Regions from separate parts of the Thermaerobacillus caldiproteolyticus genome, predicted to be linked through region 1. Evidence: riboswitches for the same ligand, from Rfam matches in the RefSeq annotation. Region 1 holds a riboswitch; each other region holds the start of a gene.
What was found. A riboswitch is a leader RNA that binds a small molecule or an ion and turns the genes downstream of it on or off. The one in region 1 is predicted to bind S-adenosylmethionine.
Positions count from the first base shown of each region.

Region 2: it holds a riboswitch for S-adenosylmethionine, as region 1 does, so the genes downstream of both, ISX45_RS16740 (acyl-CoA dehydrogenase family protein) here and ISX45_RS07700 (methionine ABC transporter ATP-binding protein) in region 1, are expected to answer to the same signal.
Region 3: it holds a riboswitch for S-adenosylmethionine, as region 1 does, so the genes downstream of both, ISX45_RS13395 (methionine ABC transporter ATP-binding protein) here and ISX45_RS07700 (methionine ABC transporter ATP-binding protein) in region 1, are expected to answer to the same signal.
Region 4: it holds a riboswitch for S-adenosylmethionine, as region 1 does, so the genes downstream of both, mtnW (2,3-diketo-5-methylthiopentyl-1-phosphate enolase) here and ISX45_RS07700 (methionine ABC transporter ATP-binding protein) in region 1, are expected to answer to the same signal.

Region 1 is NZ_CP064060.1:1,571,341-1,576,549, reverse strand. It holds gene trpB (tryptophan synthase subunit beta) at 1-287, shown strand, start outside; gene ISX45_RS07715 (iron-containing alcohol dehydrogenase family protein) at 601-1,677, opposite strand; gene ISX45_RS07710 (MetQ/NlpA family ABC transporter substrate-binding protein) at 1,746-2,579, opposite strand; gene ISX45_RS07705 (methionine ABC transporter permease) at 2,615-3,280, opposite strand; gene ISX45_RS07700 (methionine ABC transporter ATP-binding protein) at 3,270-4,283, opposite strand; SAM riboswitch class I at 4,481-4,589, opposite strand; gene ISX45_RS07695 (NAD(P)H-hydrate dehydratase) at 5,126-5,209, shown strand, end outside.
Region 2 is NZ_CP064060.1:3,325,738-3,330,946, forward strand. It holds gene ISX45_RS16730 (LLM class flavin-dependent oxidoreductase) at 1-392, opposite strand, end outside; gene ISX45_RS16735 (MetQ/NlpA family ABC transporter substrate-binding protein) at 447-1,277, opposite strand; gene ISX45_RS16740 (acyl-CoA dehydrogenase family protein) at 1,353-2,567, opposite strand; SAM riboswitch class I at 2,803-2,922, opposite strand; gene ISX45_RS16745 (transaldolase family protein) at 3,297-3,569, shown strand; gene ISX45_RS16750 (trans-sulfuration enzyme family protein) at 4,234-5,209, shown strand, end outside.
Region 3 is NZ_CP064060.1:2,648,514-2,653,722, reverse strand. It holds gene ISX45_RS13415 (toprim domain-containing protein) at 114-455, shown strand; gene ISX45_RS13410 (thioredoxin family protein) at 476-784, shown strand; gene ISX45_RS13405 (SCP2 sterol-binding domain-containing protein) at 1,086-1,433, shown strand; partial or broken gene ISX45_RS13400 (O-acetylhomoserine aminocarboxypropyltransferase/cysteine synthase family protein) at 1,565-2,526, shown strand; SAM riboswitch class I at 2,634-2,742, shown strand; gene ISX45_RS13395 (methionine ABC transporter ATP-binding protein) at 2,853-3,881, shown strand; gene ISX45_RS13390 (methionine ABC transporter permease) at 3,871-4,539, shown strand; gene ISX45_RS13385 (MetQ/NlpA family ABC transporter substrate-binding protein) at 4,556-5,209, shown strand, end outside.
Region 4 is NZ_CP064060.1:376,982-382,190, forward strand. It holds gene ISX45_RS02025 (carbon-nitrogen family hydrolase) at 1-787, opposite strand, end outside; gene ISX45_RS02030 (pyridoxal phosphate-dependent aminotransferase) at 884-2,071, shown strand; SAM riboswitch class I at 2,156-2,263, shown strand; gene mtnW (2,3-diketo-5-methylthiopentyl-1-phosphate enolase) at 2,332-3,573, shown strand; gene ISX45_RS02040 (2-hydroxy-3-keto-5-methylthiopentenyl-1-phosphate phosphatase) at 3,570-4,229, shown strand; gene ISX45_RS02045 (methylthioribulose 1-phosphate dehydratase) at 4,226-4,855, shown strand; gene ISX45_RS02050 (1,2-dihydroxy-3-keto-5-methylthiopentene dioxygenase) at 4,896-5,209, shown strand, end outside.

The DNA.
Region 1 (5,209 bases):
CGATTGCCGCTGGTCTTGACTACCCGGGAATCGGTCCTGAGCACAGCCATTTAAAAGTTTCTGGGCGTGCCGAGTATTATACGGTTACGAACGAGGAAGTGCTTGAAGCATTTCAAGTGCTATCGAGAACGGAAGGGATTATTCCAGCGCTTGAGAGCGCTCATGCGGTTGCTTATGCAATGAAATTAGCGCGAACGCTAGATCAAGATAAAATTATTATTGTAAACATTTCAGGACGTGGAGATAAAGACGTGGAACAAGTATTTCGTATGTTAAATCAAGCATAAACGTTTTGGAGAGAGGCTGTCTCAGGATGATGAGACAGCCGTTTTTGCATGATACTTCATACGATATAGGTCACTTTACCAAACGAACTGCTCTCACCGCTTGTTTGGCGAACTGCCCGCCACTTGACTTTATGTGAAGTGGGGTTATATGCGGCTTATATGTTACAGCTTCCGGATGAGCAACATACAAAAACCCATTTACACCTCGCTCCCGTCCTAAAGGCATTCATTTTTGATTAGAGCACAATGGTAAGTGAAATAGTCTTACATGATGTCGCAGTTATACAGCTAATGAAAAAACAAGAAGAGAAATTTAGGATTCTAATTTCTCAAGTTGATAAAATGCTTCTACGATTTTCCCGTTATTAACAGGGATATTCATAAGATGAATAGATTCATGTGGTTTGATGATTTCTTCGGCAATGTAAATGAGTTTTTCTTTTTCTGTTGCATCAAGGCCGAGTTGTTTTAGAGTATAAGGTAACTTTAAATCTCGGTAAAATGGAAGCAAACGGTGAATTTCATCCCAATTTTCTTCAAGGGCTAGCTGGACGAGAATCCCATATGCTACTTTTTCTCCATGCAACAAATGATGGGTTTCGGGAATTTTAGTTAATCCGTTATGAACGGAATGGGCACCTGCTACTCTTCCATATCGATCCCCAAATCCTCCAACCATTCCACCTGCCATAATAATCGTTTCAATTACTTTGCGAAAGGATAGGGTATCACGTTTTTCTACTAAGTCGTTTATGGCTGCTCGACCATGTTCGAGTAACTCTGTTTTGCAAAGATAGGCCATTTGATGAGCGATTTTTACGGAAAGGGGAGGGTTGTTTACTTGACGAATGATACAATCAGCTTCATACCATTTGGCAAGCGTATCAGCTATCCCTGCTCGGAGATAAGCGGCTGGTGAGTGTAACAATATTCTTGTGTCAACTAAAACCATTAACGTTGATTTTGGAAAAATATCAAAGCGAATAAATGCCCCATTTTCATCATAAATCACGCTAAGAGGTGTCCAAGCTGCACAAGTAGAAGCGAGAGTTGGGATTAATACCACATCAAGCTGGACTTGATTGGCAACTGCTTTCGCCAAATCTAGCACTTTTCCGCCGCCGATTCCAATGATTACATCAAAATGAACGCAAAGTGTAGATAACCGTTCGATTTCAGACAATGAACATTCTCCCTTATATGGGAAAAAGGAATAAGTGAATTTACGGTTTTTAGGGAAATATGGCTCGGCCACTTTCCATGACCGTTCTCCGCAAATGACAAAACCACTTCTAAAACCATGTTTTTGTAATAAAGTTTCGAGATGAGTTAAAGCTCCGCTTTCGCATACATAATAGTTAGGAGCACCGCGAACTTCGATGATGTCCATCTTTTTATTCCTCCTTTTAAAAGATTAGATAAAACGCCGCTAAAGGAGCGGCGTTTCGCAATATGGATTTAATGTTTTCGTTTTAACATCCACTCTGGCTTACCGAAGCCTTTAAATTGTTCATCGATGACTTTTTCAAACTCTTTTGACTCAACCGCCTCTTTAATATCTTTCACAAATGGCTTGTTCAGATCTTTTGTATTTACGACAACACGGTTGCGGTATTTATCAGGCATTTTTTCTAATACAAGTGCGTCAAGAAGGTTCATTTTTGCTGCTAATGCGTAGTTTCCAGGAACGGCAGCTAAATCAACACTTTGTACTGCACGAGGTAATTGACCTGCTTCGATTGGCTTAAACTGAAGTTTTTTTACATTTTCCTTTACATCTTTTTCAGAGACTGTTAATGGGTTTGCGGCTGGGTCGAGCTTAATTAATCCTGCATCTTGTAAGATTAAGAACGCTCTTGCTGCGTTTGTCGGATCGTTAGGAATAGCAATCTGACTGCCTTCTTTAATTTCGTCTAGTGACTTAAATTTATTTGAGTAAATCCCCATTGGCGCAGTTGGAACGACGATCACTTCTGAAAGGTCAAGATGATGTTGTTTTGCGAATGTCTCCATATAGATTTTGTGCTGGAATAGGTTGGCATCTAAATCACCATTAGCGAGAGCTATATTTGGTTGTATGTAATCGCTGAACTCTACAACTTTTACTTTATAGCCTTTCTTTTCAAGAATAGGCTTAATCGCTTTATTCACCATGTCGCTGTAAGGACCGGAAGTAGCCCCAATCGTAAGTTCTTTTTTCTCTGTAGAATTAGAAGTTGTTTCCTTGCTTCCGCAGGCGGCGAGAAGCCCGAAGGATAACAATAAAACTAGAAAGACTGATAATTTTTTCATCACAAATCCCCCTAATATTTGTATGTTCAACGACCTTATCGCTTATCAACAAGACGAGCAATGCGGTCGCCTGCAAACTGAATGATTTGTACAAGGCAGATTAAAATGACGATTGTTGTAATCATAACAGTATTGTCGTAGCGGTAATAGCCAAAACGAATCGCAAGGTCTCCAATTCCTCCGCCGCCGACAATTCCTGCCATCGCCGAATAACTGACTAAACTTATCGTTGTAATCGTAATTCCGTGCATAATGCCGGGACGAGCTTCAGGTAAGAGGACGTCTTTTATAATCATCCAAGGTGTGGCGCCGACAGCAACAGCGGCCTCGATCACACCTTTGTCAATCTCCCGCAAAGAAGTTTCTACAATTCTAGCAAAAAATGGGATAGCCGCAACGGACAACGAAACAGAAGCCGCTGTAGGTCCGATTGTTGTTCCCGTAATGAGTTTGGTGAGCGGCAATAGCCCAACAAGCAAAATAACAAAAGGAATGGAACGAATCATATTTACGACAAATCCAAGAACGGATTTAACGGTCGTATTTTCTAAAAACAGACCGCGGTCGGTAACGAATAACAAAATTCCTAAAGGAAGTCCAGCTATAATCGCCACTGAAAGAGAAATGGCAACCATATAAAGAGTTTCCAAGAATGCTTTGTTTAGTTCAGGAACTAGATTCATAAGCGAATTAAGCAGCACTTGCAATGACCTCCAATCCTTTTGTTCTTAGGGAAATATAATCAATAGCTCGTTCAATTTCATCAGGGTCTCCTGTAAGTTCCATAATGAAAATTCCAAGCGGCATATCTTGAATGTACTCAATTTTTCCGTGCAAAATATTTCCTTTTACATTAAATGTTTGAAGCATATCAGAAACAACTGTTTCTTCGGCAATCTCACCTTTGAACTGAATTTTTACAATCGTTCCTGTACGTTTTTTCAGCAAATGGTCAGGAAGCTCAAATTGCAGAACGCTATTAATAAACGATTTTGTCAATTCTTCTTTTGGATTCGTAAAAATGTCATACACGGTTCCTAATTCAATTACTTTTCCATCCTGCATCACCGCAATACGGTCGCATATGTCTTTGACGACTTCCATTTCATGAGTAATTAAAACAATCGTAATTCCAAGTTCGCGGTTAATCTTTTTCAATAAGGCTAAAATCGATTTCGTCGTACTTGGATCGAGCGCTGATGTTGCTTCGTCGCATAAGAGGACAGTTGGTTCATTTGCAAGTGCTCGTGCAATTCCGACTCGTTGTTTTTGGCCGCCGCTTAGTTGGGAAGGATACGCATCTCGTTTATCAGCAAGACCAACCATTTCCAGTAGTTCATTCACCCGTTTCTCAATTTCGTCTTTTGACTTTTTTGCCGCTTTTAAAGCAAATGCGACATTTTCAAATACCGTTTTTGAACTAACAAGGTGGAAATGCTGGAAAATCATTCCGATCTTTAAGCGTGCTTGGCGTAATTCCTTGTCATTTAAAGTTGTTAAATCGACCCCATCGATGATGACTTGTCCCGATGTTGGGCGTTCTAAAAGATTTAAGCATCGTAAAAGCGTGCTTTTTCCGGCACCGCTATAGCCGACAATACCGAAGATTTCACCATTTTTGATCGTTAAAGAAACATTGTCCACGCCAATTACCTTATTCTTTTTAGATGAATACACTTTTACTAAGTTCTTTACCTCAATCATCGAATCCCTCGCTCCTATTTTTGTTTTTGTAATTTATAGATGGTGCACATCTTTTCGCGAATGAAGAGAAGAAGGCAACCAAGGATTAATGTTCATCTTATACAATAAGAGACTTTACTCTCCTTATGCATGAGCATCTTTTGTTAAGAAAAAATGCCTCTTTCATTCAGAAAGAGGCATCGGGTATCTATGTACACGACTTATCTTTCAGAATGAAAGTCATTCTGCAGGATTTGGCACCGTTCCTCTTATAAGGAGGTTGCCGGACGTCATAGGGCCTGTTCCCTCGGTCACTCTCGATAAGCGGTTGATCGTATTCAATTTTTACATAAATCATAATTCTAAAAAAAATGATTGTCAATATACGTTTTTCCGACTAAAGAAAAAGAAATCGCTTACAATCTTGGTGTATCATAGAAAAAATTTTTTAAAAGGAGTTTGTTATAAAGAATGAGTACGGATTCAAAAAGAGGGAAGCGCTCATCATTGATCAGAAAGATTAAAAGAAATACTCAGTCACAAAGACAAAAACATTTTTAAGGGGTAAATAGCAATTTCTATGTTATTCACATTTTCTTTGTATTCTTTTCGAATACCTCACAGCCTTTTTGGATTCTGAATGAAACGCTCGTTGAATAAGTAAAAATGGTATATTTTTTAAAGGTGTTTTACGTATAGGCGAAGAAGAATCTTAAAATAGAAAACGCTAGATAATTAGTAACTATGCAATTAAAATGACTTATATGATGAGATTAGAGTTTTTGGTAACCGACAAAAAATTTATATGAAATAATGGGTTAAGTATATATTGATTGGGGATTAAAATTTGCGAGGTGAACGTCATGCGCGTGGTTACTGCTTCAGAAATGTACGCAATTGATCGGTATACGATTCAACAAATCGGTATGAGCGAAGAATCATTGATG
Region 2 (5,209 bases), 1.8 Mb from region 1:
ATTCTTCCTTTCGTCAAATGGTCAAGAGTAGAAAAACGTCTTGCGGTACTAAAGGGATGTTCGTAAGTAGTACTAACTGTTAAAGCAAAGGACAAATGTTTCGTAACACTTGCCATAATAGGAATAACGAACGCCGCATCATTCACTGGAAACTGAAGGCCGTCACGTATAGAAGGAGCTTTACTTTGACGATATGTATCATATACTCCTAGTACATCCGCAAAAAAGACCGCATCAAACTTACCACGTTCCAAAAGCTTTGCCATCTTAATCCAATAATCGATATCTTTATATCCTCTTTGTCTCTTGCTTTCAGGATGTTTCCATAATCCATGTGAATTATGCATAGCACTTGCCATTTCAAACGCATTTAAAATAATTTGTTTTGCCACACTCTCTTCCTCCCATTTTGTTAAAAATTATGGAATAAAGAACTGTTTTTGCATTTATTTAAACCAATCAGGCCATACATAACCTTTATATTCTTCATCCTCTTTAATTAATTTTTTAAATTCCTTTGATTTATAAGCTGCAATGATATCTTTTACAAACTTAGCGTTTTTATCCTTTTTTCGTACTGTAACCCCATTTAAATAGTAAGAAGGCGTCTTTTCTAATGCGACTGCATCTTTCAATTTTAATCCAGATGAGATAGCAAAATTCCCATTGATAAAAGAGTAATCAACATCCCCAAGAGCTCGTGGAAGCTGTGCTGGTTCTAAAGGTTTTAGAACAATTTTTTTATTATATTTTTGAATATCCTTTTCTGATACTTTTGTCGGATCAATTCCTTTTTTTAGTTGAATCAATCCAAGTTGTTCAAGCATAGCAAGAGCTCGTGCCTGATTTACCGGCTCATTAGATAAAGCTATTGTCGTTCCATCCTTGATCTCGTCTAATGATTTATGTTTTTTGGAGTATACTCCGATAGGCGCGGTTGGGACTTTAATAACTTCATAAAGCTCCATATGTCGGGTTTTTGCAAAGTTCTTCATATAAATTTCATTTTGAAATACATTTGCGTCTATTGCACCTTGGTCTAAAGAGATATTAGGTTGAACATAATCGTTGAATTCAACTATTTCCACTTTATATCCTTTTTTCTCGAGATAAGGCTTTATAGCTTGCTTTATTTGATCACTATACGGTCCAGCAGTTGCTCCAAGTTTAATTGTCTTAGTCACTGAACTATTTGCTTTTTGAGTCAAGCTTGAGCATCCTGACAATATAAGAAATACTAGCGCAATAAACAAAAATGGTATTTTATATGCTTTCATTGCTCTTCCCCCTAAATGTGTAGTGCAAAATGGAAAATCTTGTTTTACATAAATGTCTTACTAAAAACAATAGATTTAATTGAAATTTTGTAATGCTTGTTTTGCGAGTAAAGAAATAACGGTATCATCCATTGGCGGATTATGGATTCCAGCTCTAACATCTCTATAGTATCGTTGCAGTGGGTTAGATTTTTGTAGACTTCTAGCTCCTACGATTCTCATCGCTAAATCAACGACTTTATTGGCACTGTTTACGGCAATATGTTTAGCTGCCGCTAATTCTCCACTCATTTCCATGCGTTTTTCTGGGTATGTATCCCACCGATGTGCGACAAAATAAAGAGTATGTCTTGCTTTTAATAGCTCTAAATCCATCTCGCCAATTTTTCTTTGAACCTCTGGAACATCTTTGATTGGGCTAGACAGACTATTCGGTTGATATTCAGAAGCAAAGGAAATGGCATAATTTCTAGCTGCAATCGCAATCCCAAGAAAGCATGCTGGAACATGAAGCAACCATGCCCTCCCTATATTGCCTTTCGATGATTCCAATTGATCCAATTCCACCAGTGAATCTTCTGGTAATTCCACTTGATCCAGTACAAGATCATCACTCCGCGTGCCTCGCATTCCAATCATATCCCAATTTTCTTCGACTTTAACCCCATTAAGGCGATGGTCAACTAAAAAAGATCCGACTTTCCCCGATTCTTGAATGGTGGCTGTAACTAATGAATAATCAAGAGCTATTGCCATAGATGAAAAGGATTTCCTTCCTGTAATCACCCATTTGCCATTTCTTTTGATCGCTACCGTTTCAGGTTTTCCGCCTCTTGTAGGACTTCCCGTTCCATTCTCTGTTGCCAATCGATTAATTAGCACTTTATTTTGTACAATTTCATGACACAGCCACTTAAATTTTTCGCTATCCCATGTTTGTCTTTCCCTTAGATCATAAATAACGCCAAGATGCCAACCGATGCATAAAGCTGTGGAAGCATCTCCCTGACTTAATCGCTCTTGCATAAGAAGAAATTCATACAGTGAAATTTCTTCTCCACCATATTGCTTAGGAACAGTAAGTGATTGGTAATTACAATCTTTTAGCTTTTGAAAATTTTCAAATGGAAACCTTCCTTCTTTGTCTATATTGTCAGCTTTTTCGTAAAATCGTTCAGCAAGCTCTGATGCTTGATGTAAAAGAAATTCTTGGCGTTCATTTTGTACAAATTTTCTTGATAACTCATCAGATAAATAAGAGGGGTAAGTTTTTTTACTTACAATGCTCAAAATGATTTCTCCTTTCTGGTATTTTTTATAGGCGTATCAAAGAATTTTTTGTAAAACATCTACATGCATTCAAGAATCTACTCTTTTTATCATTTTGTCCTCCTATCCTTATAATTTAATTTTATAAATTCTATATGAATACTAGGATTAAAGGCGCTGTTATCTCATATAGATTTAAAAAATGAGCAAATAGATAACCCTCTTCCGATGAAGAGGGTAACTTTATAGCGCTGACCTCTCATCTTTCAAGTCATCATATCAGATGACTTGTAGGATTTAGCACCTTGTCAAGCAATTTTGCTTGAAGGTTGCCGGGCTTCTTTGGGCCTAGTCCCTCCACCACTCTCGATAAGAGAAAATTAACTTAATATTCAGAGTTTTATCTAACAGTATATAGATGAATAAATATTATGTCAATGTTTTTTTATTTTATTTACTTTTTGGTCAGTTGATTGTTTGTTTGATTCTTTCTTCCGGATAATCTTCCTGAATGTCAATTAACTATTGAAGCTCTATAGCTCCCAATCAAGTTTGTTGATTTCATTGCAAAATAGCTGTTCTTCAGAAGACAAAATCAGTTTTTATGATGAAGTATCAAACATAAAGTAGTCCATAGTATTTTATAGGGGTGGTTAGAATGAGATTATATATTGATTCTGCAAATACAAAACAAATTCACGTTTATGTGAATATTTTCCGACTTCGGGTGTTACTACTAATGCTTCAATTATAGCCAAAGAAAATCAAACTTATTTAGATTTGTTAAAAGAAATTCGAACTATTTTAGGTAATGAAAAAGAACTGTTTGTTCAAGCTCTTGGCGATAAGGCTGAAGAAGTAGTGGCTGAGGCAGAATATATAATTGAACAAATTACTGGAAAAGTTATCATTAAAATTCCGGTTACTGATGAAGGTATTAAAACAACTAAAATATTAAAGGAAAAAGATCGATACATTAACGACAACGGTTTATACATCTTTTCAAGCTTATATTGCGGCTAGTGCAGGTGCATCTTTTCACTCCGTTTTCCTATGTTCGCATTTTTCATTCTGCGTTTCTAGCGGTGATCCAACTGTGGTTGTTCGTCATTTGTCATCCTTTTTTCTTCATGATTCATCCGCTCCTTGATTTACTTGTGTAGAGCAGTATAGACAAGGATCAGTGTCGGTTAAACATGTCGGAATTTCAAACTGAATTTATATAGAACTACCGATTTACTTTTTTTAAAAAAATTATATAATATCTATTAAGTTACGAAATGAAAAAAAGTTCTGTCAATTAAAAGAGAAATCCGTACCGACCAAAATACTAGCTAGTACTTGTATATGTATAAGTCGAGAGAATTCTTGGGAGTGATGTGAGAGTTCATTCAAGTAAATCGGGGTGATTGAAGCTTTATACTTATAAGAATGGCTACCATAAAGTTACCGTGAGATAATGGTAGAGTAGATTTTTACCATTATTTAAATCAAAGATGAGTTTCTTTATATTTTCATCGATTATTTCATTACGTATTCTGAGAAAAAGTGTAGAAATCTTGCAAAAAGCGGAACATTTCGGTTGACGCTAAATTCTTTGCCACGAAGATGGATTGGTATAGATCGGAGCTAACTGTGTTTATCGTCTAGTAGTTGAGTATTTAGAAAAGCAAAGGAGAGAGAGCAGATGAGCAAACGTGATAATCATGAAGAGTTGAACCTTGAAGGACTCCGAAACGAAACCTTGGTCGTACATGCTGATGATTGGGTAACCAATGATGGGGCAGTGGCTCCGCCGATTTATTACACAGCTACGTTTCGTGCCCATAATTCCAGTGAATTCGCAGAAATGGCGGGAACCCCTCGTCATCCGCGGTATTACACGCGTTATGGTAATCCAGTGCATGAGCGTGTAAAGAAAATTATGGCTGAGCTTGAAGGAACAGAAACCGCATTGGTCACTGGCTCTGGGATGGGAGCAATTGCTACGACCATTCTAGCTCTAGTCAGTGCAGGAGATCATGTGATTGCACAGACGCGGCACTATATGAGTACTGCTAAGATCATGGATGAGATGCTACCGCGATTTGGTGTTGAAGTGACTATCGTCGAACAGGCGGACATCAATGCCTTTGCTGAAGCGATACGTCCTAACACAAAGCTCATCATGGTGGAGACACCAGCTAATCCGACTTTGGTGTTGACGGATTTGGCTGCTGTGGTGGAGTTGGCGCGCCCGCATGGAATTATCGTCGTAGCCGATAACACGTTCGCATCGCCGATCAATCAGCGTCCTCACGATCTGGGAGTTGATGTAGTTATTCACAGCGCAACAAAATATTTGGGTGGACACCATGATTTGACAGCTGGTGTCATCTGCACCAGCGAGGAATTAGCTGAGCGTATTTGGCACACGCATATTTCAATTGGTTCGGTTCTCTCTCCAATGGATGCGTGGCTATTATTGCGTGGTCTGCGCACGCTTCCGATGCGGATTGAACGCATCAATGCCAATGCCTTAGCCTTAGCTGAGTTTTTGGAAAAGCAGCCACAGGTTGAGCGGGTGTATTATCCCGGTCTTCCTAGTCATCCACAACACGAGTTGGCAAAACGTCAGATGCGAGGTTTCGGAGCAGTAATTGCCTTTGCCATTAAAGGTGGAT
Region 3 (5,209 bases), 1.1 Mb from region 1:
CGGGTTTTTACCTTACCGTTGCTTTTTTATTTTTTGCAACATGAAAGGAGAAAATGGTGTGTTTATGGAATAAAATATATGTAATCTCTTTTCATTAGGTGATGCTTATGACAATGGTAGAGACAGGAAAAGTGATTATTGTAGAGGGGCGATCTGATAAGAAGAAACTAGAGTGCATTATTAAAGAACCAGTTGAAATCATTTGTACAAATGGTACGATTAGTAATGCTAAATTAGACGAATTAATCGATGAGCTATATAATAAAGAAGTATTCATATTAGTCGATGCTGACGAAGCAGGAGAAAAGCTGCGGAAGCAATTTCGACGTGAACTTCCCGAAGCGGAACATTTATATATTGATCGAATGTATCGAGAAGTAGCAGCAGCACCAAAACAACACATTGCGGCTGTGTTATTAAGCGCCAATATAGATGTGCATACGGATTATTTATAAAAGGTGTGAAAAATACGCAAATGGAAGCCTTGACATTGGAGCAAATCGACGAAGCAATCGAACAAGAGGAGATTGTATGCGTTTATTTATATACGCCGATGTGCGGAACATGTCAGCTCGCAAGCCGGATGCTTGAAATTGTTCAAGAGCTATTCCCTGATATAAAGTTTTGCAAATCAGACATTAATTATATGCCAGAACGTGCAATTTCATGGAGCATTGAGAGTGTTCCGTGTCTTCTCATATTCCGAAACGCGCAGCTAGAGAAAAAAATATACGCGTTTCATTCCGTTCCGTACTTGTATGAAACGATTAAAAAGCTTTTATAAAGAGATGGCTTGAAGCCCTTGATTTAAAATTCCAACCAAAAAATGAACGAAAGATAAGGCTGTCCGAAAAAATCACATTTTCGTGATCTTTTCGGGCAGCTTTTTTTTAAAAAAATATAGAAAAATTCGACATAAAAACCCTTTATTTCACATATTTCTCAGGAAATATCAGTAATACGTATAGAGTTTGTGGTTTAATTTGTATATTTTATTGGTCATTTGTCGAGAAGTTAGCAAAGGATTCATGCGCTTTCTCATGGAATGTACATGTAAGAGACTAATGGGGGAGGTTGGTAAAACAATGGGGATCTATAGTCTTATTCAGCAATTCATTGAAAGGATTCAAACGTTACATCATTTATTACCGCTTTTGCCTGAGGAGCATGTATATATTCAGTTTGAATGTGAGAACGAGAATGTTATTTTTGCTATTTCAAAAAACGGTACGGAAGAGGAAAAAAATGTAGATGAAAAAAGACTATTAACGATTCGGGGTTCAGAAGAGGCGATTCAAGCGCTTTTAACTGGAGAATTAAAATTACAGCAACAAATGCGCCTGAAAGAGTTGTCCGTTGTGGGAAGCTTTCGGCATATACTTCTTTTAGAATCAATTTTTCATTTAGCGAAGCCTTATCGATTTGTTCGCTAAAGGTTTTTAATATTAAGAAAATAATTAACGAAAAGAAAATGGCGTGGTACAATTCGAAAAAATAAAACGATTATACATTTCTTATCAAGAAAGGCGGAGAGGGACTGGCCTGATGAAGCCCGGCAACCGGTTTTTGCAACACGGTGCCAGAGTACGGTATTAAGATGCATTTTGTTGATCCAGCTAATCTGGAAAATTTTCGCGCGGCAATCACGCCAAATACAAAAGCGATTTTCGCCGAAACAATCGGCAATCCGAGCCTGCATGTATTAGACATTGAAGCCGTAGCTGAGATTGCTCATGAAGCAGGCATCCTACTTATTATCGATAACACGTTTGCGACTCCTTATTTATGCAGACCGATTGAGCATGGAGCTGATATTGTTGTTCATTCAGCAACGAAATGGTTACTTGGAAACGGAACAACGCTTGGCGGGATTATTGTCGATGGTGGAAATTTTGATTGGAACTCACCAAAATTCCCTGAATTTACAACGCCGGATCCGAGCTATCATAATCTTGTTTATGCCGAAGCGTTCGGACCTGCCGCCGATATTGCTAAGGCGCGAGTATAACTATTGCGTGATTTAGGCCCAGCCATTAGTCCTTTCAATGCCTTTCAGCTTAACTTTGTGGTCTTGAGACATTACATGTGCGTATGAAAGAACATATTGCTAATACGCGAACAATTGTTGAATATTTAGATCGTCATCCAGCTGTAGAATGGGTGCTTTATCCGGAACATGAGCAACATCCGTCTAAAGATTTAGCAGAAAAATATTTGCCAAAAGGAGCTGGTGCAGTCGTTGTTTTTGGAATTAAAGGTGGCCGGAAAGCAGGAGCAAAACTGATTAACAACGTGAAATTTTGGTCACATGTAGCCAACGCTGGTGACGCGAAAAGTTTAATTATTCATCCGGCAAGCACGACGCATCAGCAGTTGAGTGCAGAAGATTTAAAAGCATCTGGCGTTACTGAAGATTTGATTCGCTTATCTGTTGGAATTGAGAATGTGGATGATTTAATTGAAGATTTGGAACAGGCAATTCAAGCCGCTACTGAAGTTGCCTCGGATTTGTCTTTGTATCGATGATCAAAGTTTTTGTTGACACTTTATTTCATGCATGTTAAAATCACACTTGTAATTTATAAAACTACTTGAGCTGATTAAAGTTTTAATTGAATAAAGCGCGTTCAGTGCTCTTATCAAGAGAGGTGGAGGGATGTGCCCAATGAAACCCGGCAACCGTCAGCATTTTTGCTGAAATGGTGCCAATTCACACAAAGCGATTGCTTTGAGAGATAAGAGACAGAATAGGAGATAATGCCTTTCTGTTCTCTTGAGCAGAAAGGTTTTTTATTTTAAGTATGTCGGCGAAGATAGGAAGCAGCTGTGAAGAAAAGGAAGGTGAGAAGCAAATGATTACATTAGAAAATGTAACGAAAATTTATCAATCTAGCAACGGTTCAGTAACAGCTGTCGATGATGTGAGCTTGCACATTAAAGAAGGGGAAATTTTCGGGATTATTGGTTATAGTGGAGCTGGAAAAAGTTCGTTAATTCGTATGTTAAATGGACTAGAAAAGCCCACGAAGGGAAATGTCATCGTTGCTGATCGAAATATTGCCAATATTAAGGGGAAAGAATTACGCGAAGCTCGTCAAGAAATCGGGATGATTTTCCAACATTTTAATTTATTATGGTCAAGAACCGTGCGTGAAAATATTGCGTTTCCATTAGAGATTGCAGGAGTTCCAAAGGAACAACGGTTAAAACGCGTGGACGAGCTCATTCAGCTTGTTGGCTTGCAAGGACGTGAAAATGCCTATCCATCACAATTAAGCGGCGGCCAAAAGCAGCGTGTCGGCATCGCCCGTGCTTTGGCGAATAATCCAAAAGTATTATTATGCGATGAGGCGACATCAGCGCTAGATCCACAAACAACAGATTCCATTCTCGATTTATTGGTAGATATTAATCAGCGTCTTCGTTTGACGATTGTTCTCATCACTCATGAGATGCACGTTATTCGGAAAATTTGTGATCGTGTAGCCGTCATGGAAAACGGTAAGATTGTTGAACAAGGCGAAGTGCTTCAAGTGTTCCGTCAACCAAAGCAGACAATTACAAAACGGTTCGTTCAACAAGTCATTGAACCGGAAGAGACAAAAGAAACGATTGCTCATTTAATAGATAAATATCCGAGAGGGAACGTGATTCAATTAACCTTTGTTGGCGAGGCAGCTGAGCAGCCATTGATAGCGAATCTTACTCGTCAATTCCAAGTAAACGTGAATATCCTTCAAGGGAAAATTTCGCAGACCCATCAAGGTTCGTACGGGGTATTATTCGTGCATATTGATGGAACAGATGAGGAAGTAGCAAAAGCGATTGATTATATTCGCCAACAACAGGTTGGGGTGGAGGTGATTACCGATGTTCAATAGCCTCTTACCGAATGTGCAATGGGATACCATTTGGGCGGCGACAGTAGAAACCCTTTATATGACTGGTATTGCTGTTGTTGCAACGTTTGTGTTAGGTATTATCCTTGGTCTTTTATTATTTTTAACCTCAAAGGGGAATATATGGGAGAATCGGCTGGCGAATGCGATTATTGCGGCGTTTGTGAATATTTTTCGCTCTATTCCGTTCATTATTTTAATTATTTTATTGATTCCGTTTACTAAGCTTGTCGTTGGTACGATTCTCGGTGCGAATGCGGCATTGCCAGCACTTATTATTGGTGCTGCCCCGTTTTACGCGCGCATGGTTGAGATTGCGTTGCGAGAAATTGATAAAGGTGTCATTGAAGCAGCAAAAGCGATGGGAGCGACAACAGCGACAATTATTTGGAAAGTGCTTCTTCCGGAATCGTTGCCGGCTCTTGTTTCCGGAATCACGGTGACAGCGATTGCTCTTGTTGGCTATACAGCCATGGCTGGCGTTGTCGGTGCGGGTGGACTTGGAAACCTTGCTTATTTAGAGGGATTCCAACGCAACCATAACGATGTTACATTTGTGGCTACCGTTCTTATTTTAGTCATTGTTTTTGTCATTCAGTTTATTGGTGACTTTGTCACTTCTAAAATAGATAAACGATAAAAAGGGGGAAAATAGTATGAAAAAATGGCTTAGCGCATTATTTGCAGCTGTGCTCGTATTAGCGCTTGCTGCATGCGGCAGCAATGACAATGCTGAAGGAAGTAAAGAAGGAAAAACAACAAAATTAGTCGTCGGTGCTTCTAACGTTCCACACGCGGAAATTTTAGAACAAGCAAAGCCAATTCTTAAGAAAAAAGGAATTGATCTTAAAATCGTAAAATTCCAAGATTATATATTGCCAAACAAAGCATTGGCGGATAAAGAAATTGATGCGAACTACTTCCAACATATTCCTTATTTAGAATCTCAGAAAAAGGAATACGGTTATGACTTCGTGAATGCAGGTGGCATTCATATCGAACCAATCGGTATCTATTCGAAAAAGCACAAAAGCCTTGAAGAACTACCAAAAGGCGCAACGATCATTATGAGCAACTCTGTTGCAGACCATGGTCGTATTTTATCAATGTTGGAAGAAAAAGGACTTATTAAACTAAGAGAAGGTGTAGATAAAACAAAAGCAACGGTTAAAGATATTGTCGAAAACCCGAAAAAATTGAAATTTAAAGCAGATGTTGATGCAGGTCTTTTACCACAAATCTATAAAAACAATGAAGGCGATGCGGTGGTCATTAACGCAAACTATGCGTTAGATGCTGGTTTAGACCCT
Region 4 (5,209 bases), 1.2 Mb from region 1:
TCGTAATGTAGTGCTCTGGACGACGATCGCTAAAAATCGGAATTTGTTTGCGTACTTGTTTGACTTTTTGCAAGTCGATTTCGGCGGTGAGTGAACAAGGTTCTTCTTTTGCTTCTGCCAGTATTTCTCCCCACGGATCGACGATGAGAGAATGTCCGGCGAACGTATTATTCGGGTCGTGACCGGCACGATTGCAGGCGATAACGTAACATTGGTTTTCGATGGCACGAGCTTGAAGTAGCGTGCGCCAATGATGAAGGCGGGGTAAAGGCCATTCTGCAACGACAAATAATATTTCTGCTCCTTGTACAGTATGAACGCGAATCCATTCCGGAAAGCGAATGTCATAACAAATAACGCCAGCACATAACGTATTTTCAAGAGTAAACAATCCCGGTGCTTCTCCAGATTGCAAGTAAAGGTGTTCGTCCATAAGTTGGAAAAGATGAAGTTTACTATATTCGCCTACGATGTCGCCGTTTCGATTGGCGATGTACATCGTATTCGTAATTCCGTCTTTTGTTTTTTTGGCGATGGAACCAGCTACAATGTTGATGTGATGCAAACGTGCAAGCTCGCTAATGAACGCTTTTGTGTGCGCCCCGTCTTCATCAGCAATTTCATCAAGGCGCGTTAAATCATATCCGGTCGTCCATAATTCTGGAAGAACGATGATGTCAGGGCGTTGGGCAGAGAGCTTTTCTACTTCAGTTTGAACACGCTGTTGATTTTCAGCTGGATCGCCAAAGGCAATGTTAAGCTGGAGACAAGAGATTTTTAATGTCATGATCGTTCACCTCAAAAATTTTAACTTTACATTTTGATTTTTACGATATATGATGTTTGACTAGAATTTCAAGAAATTTTTGAGTAGGTGTAAGCGATGAAACATTTTGTACAATCAGAACTATTACAGAGCCTTCCGAAGCAGTTTTTTGCTTCGCTCGTTGACAAAGTGGGAAAAGTCATTGCACAAGGGCATGATGTCATTAATCTCGGCCAAGGAAATCCTGACCAACCGACGCCGTCCCATATTGTTGAGGCGCTGCAAAAGGCAGTGGCTAATCCGCGTTATCATAAATATTCGCCGTTTCGCGGTTACTCGTTTTTCAAAGAGGCGGTCGCTGCCTTTTATGAACGCGAATATGGGGTGAAGCTTGACCCGGAAAAAGAAGTCGCTATTTTATTTGGGGGAAAAGCAGGGCTTGTGGAGATTCCACAATGTTTATTAAATCCGGGGGATGTCGTTCTCGTTCCAGATCCGGGGTATCCGGATTATTGGTCGGGTGTCGCTTTAGCGCGAGCAGAAATGGCAATGATGCCGCTTCGCGCGCAAAACAAGTTTTTGCCGGATTACGGTGAGCTGTCGAAAGACGTAGTGGAAAAGGCAAAGTTAATGTTTTTAAACTATCCAAACAATCCGACCGGTGCGGTGGCGACAAAAGAGTTTTTTGAGGAAACGGCTTTGTTTGCGGCGAAACACGATATTTGCGTCGTACACGATTTTGCTTATGGAGCGATCGGATTTGACGGGAAAAAACCGATCAGTTTTCTTCAGGCGAAAGGGGCCAAAGACGTCGGTATTGAAATTTATACGTTCTCGAAAACGTATAATATGGCTGGTTGGCGCGTTGGATTTGCCGTTGGGAATGAAAGTGTGATTGAAGCGATTAACTTGTTGCAAGATCATTTATACGTCAGCTTGTTTGGTGCGATTCAAGAGGCGGCAGCAACCGCGCTTCTTTCTTCACAAGATTGCGTAAAAGAGCTTGTTTCGTTATACGAATCGCGACGGAACACACTTGTAAAGGCGCTTCAACAAATCGGATGGGATGTCACAGCACCAGCTGGTTCGTTTTTTGCGTGGTTACCTGTACCGAACGGCTGGACATCGGAGCGATTTGCTGATTTCCTGCTTGAAAAAGCTCATGTCGTTGTTGCCCCAGGAATCGGATTTGGGGAACATGGAGAAGGGTATGTACGCGTCGGTCTATTGACGAGTGAAGAGCGCTTAGAAGAAGCTGCACAACGCGTTGCCAAGCTTGGTCTTTTCCATGCCGTAAAAAAATGATTGACATAGTTGAAAATCCCTGTCATAATTCAAATTAAATTTACTACCGCGAAAATTTCGAAAAGTGAATACATGATTCAAGCATTCTTATCAAGAGTAGGTGGAGGGACGAGCCCAATGAAGCCCGGCAACCGACTTAACAGTTGTTAAGCACGGTGCTAATTCTTGCAGCGATATGCTGAGAGATAAGAAGAGTCTGAACATCTAGCCTCTTCTTATGAAGAGGTTTTTTTATTGATGCTTAGAAAGAGGGACAGATGATGAGTCAAGTAATTGCCACATATCTCATTTATGATGAGAAAGATTTAGAGAAAAAAGCAGAAGGGATTGCTCTTGGCCTTACCGTTGGTTCTTGGACCGATTTGCCGCTGTTAGAGCAAGAACAATTACGAAAACATAAAGGGGTTGTCGTCAGCGTCACACAGATAGAAGAAAGTGAGCGGGTGAATGAGTATCTTGGCAAACGCGTGAAGCGAGGGCTTGTCCGTATTGCTTATCCAAGCGTCAATTTCAGTGCTGATTTGCCGGCGATATTGACAACGGTGTTTGGCAAGCTATCGCTCGATGGAGAAGTGAAGCTAATCGATATGACATTTTCCGATGAATTGAAAAAGCAGTTTCCTGGTCCATGCTTTGGAATTGACGGGATTCGCGAAAAAGTTGGCGTGTATGATCGCCCGCTTCTCATGAGCATTTTTAAAGGCGTTATCGGGCGCGATTTGCATTATTTGTCGGAACAGTTAAAACAACAGGCACTCGGTGGAGTTGATCTTGTCAAAGATGACGAAATTTTGTTTGAAAATGACTTAACTCCGTTTGAAAAGCGAATCGCTGCCGGAAAAGCGGTGTTAAACGATATATACGAAAAAACGGGAAAGAAAACATTGTACGCTGTCAATTTAACAGGGAAAACGTTCGAGTTGAAAGAAAAAGCGAAGCGGGCAGTGGAGCTAGATGCCGATGTGCTTCTTTTTAACGTGTTCGCTTATGGATTAGATGTATTGCAAGGTTTGCGTGAAGATGAGGACATTTCAATTCCAATTATGGCGCATCCGGCAATCAGCGGCGCGCTAACACCATCGGAATTTTATGGAATCAAGAGCCCGCTATTGCTTGGGAAATTGCTTCGTCTTGCTGGAGCAGATTTTGCGCTTTTCCCATCACCGTATGGAAGCGTTGCCCTTGATAGAGGAGAAGCGCTTGGCATTGCTGCTGAGTTAACGAAGGAAGATGAGCAATTGAAACGAGCGTTCCCGGTTCCGTCAGCGGGGATTCATCCGGGACTAGTACCGCTTTTAATTCGCGATTTCGGCATCGACAGTGTTATTAATGCAGGCGGCGGGGTACATGGTCACCCGGATGGAGCAGAAGGCGGAGGAAAAGCGTTCTGCGCAGCCATTGATGCGGTGTTAGCAGGAAGACCGCTTCAAGATGCCGCTAAAGATAGTGAGGCACTGCAAAAGGCAATTGCTTTATGGGGTGCTCACGAGGTGACAGCATGAAAAAGCCAATCCTTTTTTGCGATTTCGACGGAACGATTACAAATAGCGACAATATCGTCGCGATTATGAAACAGTTTGCCCCGCCAGAATGGGAAACGCTAAAAGACGATGTACTAGCACAGCGCCTGACCGTTCAAGAAGGTGTCGGAAAAATGTTTTCCCTTCTTCCTTCGAGATTGAAGGAAGAGATTACGGACTTTATTTTACAAACGGCACGTATCCGTGACGGCTTTCGTGAATTTGTCGCTTTTACAAAACAACACGGCATTCCTCTGTATGTCGTGAGCGGTGGCATCGACTTTTTCGTCTATCCGCTTCTTGACGGGCTTATCGAAAAAGAATTCATTTTCTGCAACGGTTCCGATTTTAGCGGGGAAACGATTCAAATTGTTTGGCCATATTCGTGCGATGAGCATTGTCATAACGGTTGTGGCTGTTGCAAACCATCGCTGTTACGGAAGCTATCAAAACCTGATGCATTCAATATCGTCATCGGCGATTCCATTACCGATTTGGCAGCGGCAAAATTAGCCGATCATGTCATTGCTCGCGATTTCTTACTGGAAAAATGCAATGAACTTAGTATTTCCCATACACCATTTACAACGTTTTTTGATGTGATTGATGTTCTTGAGAAGATGGAGGTGAGAGTATGAGTTCTCTTGTGAAAAAATGGAGGGAGCTTGCTGATGTGAAGGCGGAGTTAGCAGCCCGCGATTGGTTCTTTGCGACAAGCGGTAACTTATCGATCAAAGTAACCGATGATCCGCTCACCTTTCTTGTTACCGCGAGCGGAAAAGATAAACGAAAGCAAACTGATGAAGATTTTCTTCTTGTGGATGCACTCGGTAATCCATCGGAAGAAACGCATTTGAAACCATCAGCGGAAACGCTTTTGCATGTGGAAATTTACAACAAAACAAACGCAGGCTGCAGCCTCCATGTCCACACGATCGATAATAACGTCATTTCCGAATTATACGGTGACAACGGGGAAGTCGTGTTTACCGGACAAGAAATTATTAAGGCGTTCGGTCTTTGGGAAGAAGATGCTGTTATTCGCATTCCGATTATTAACAATTACGCCCATATTCCGACACTGGCGAAAGAGTTTGCCCAACATGTTAACGATGACGCAGGTGCGGTTCTCATTCGTAATCACGGCATTACTGTATGGGGGCGAAATGCGTTTGAAGCAAAAAAATTTTTAGAAGCGTGCGAGTTTTTATTTAGCTATCACATCAAGCTACTGTTGCTAAAGGGAGCAAAGGCGTTCGCCTAAAATCCCTTTTTTATAAAAAAATTTTTAGGAGGAAGAGAAGATGGCAACGATTCGTTTTCATGAAACAAATGAAAGAATTACCACTGAAGCAGAAGTAGTCAAATTTTTAGAGGAGCAAGGGGTTATTTACGAAAAATGGGATATCAACAAACTCCCAGAACATTTACGCGAAAAATATTTGCTTACGGATGAAGAAAAAAATGAAATTTTAGAGACATTTAAAGACGAAATTGCAGATATTTCTGCACGCCGCGGCTATAAAGCGCAAGACGTTATTTCCTTATCCGAAAATACACCGAACCTAGATCAATTGCTCGAAAACTTTAAGCGCGAACATCATCATACAGATGATGA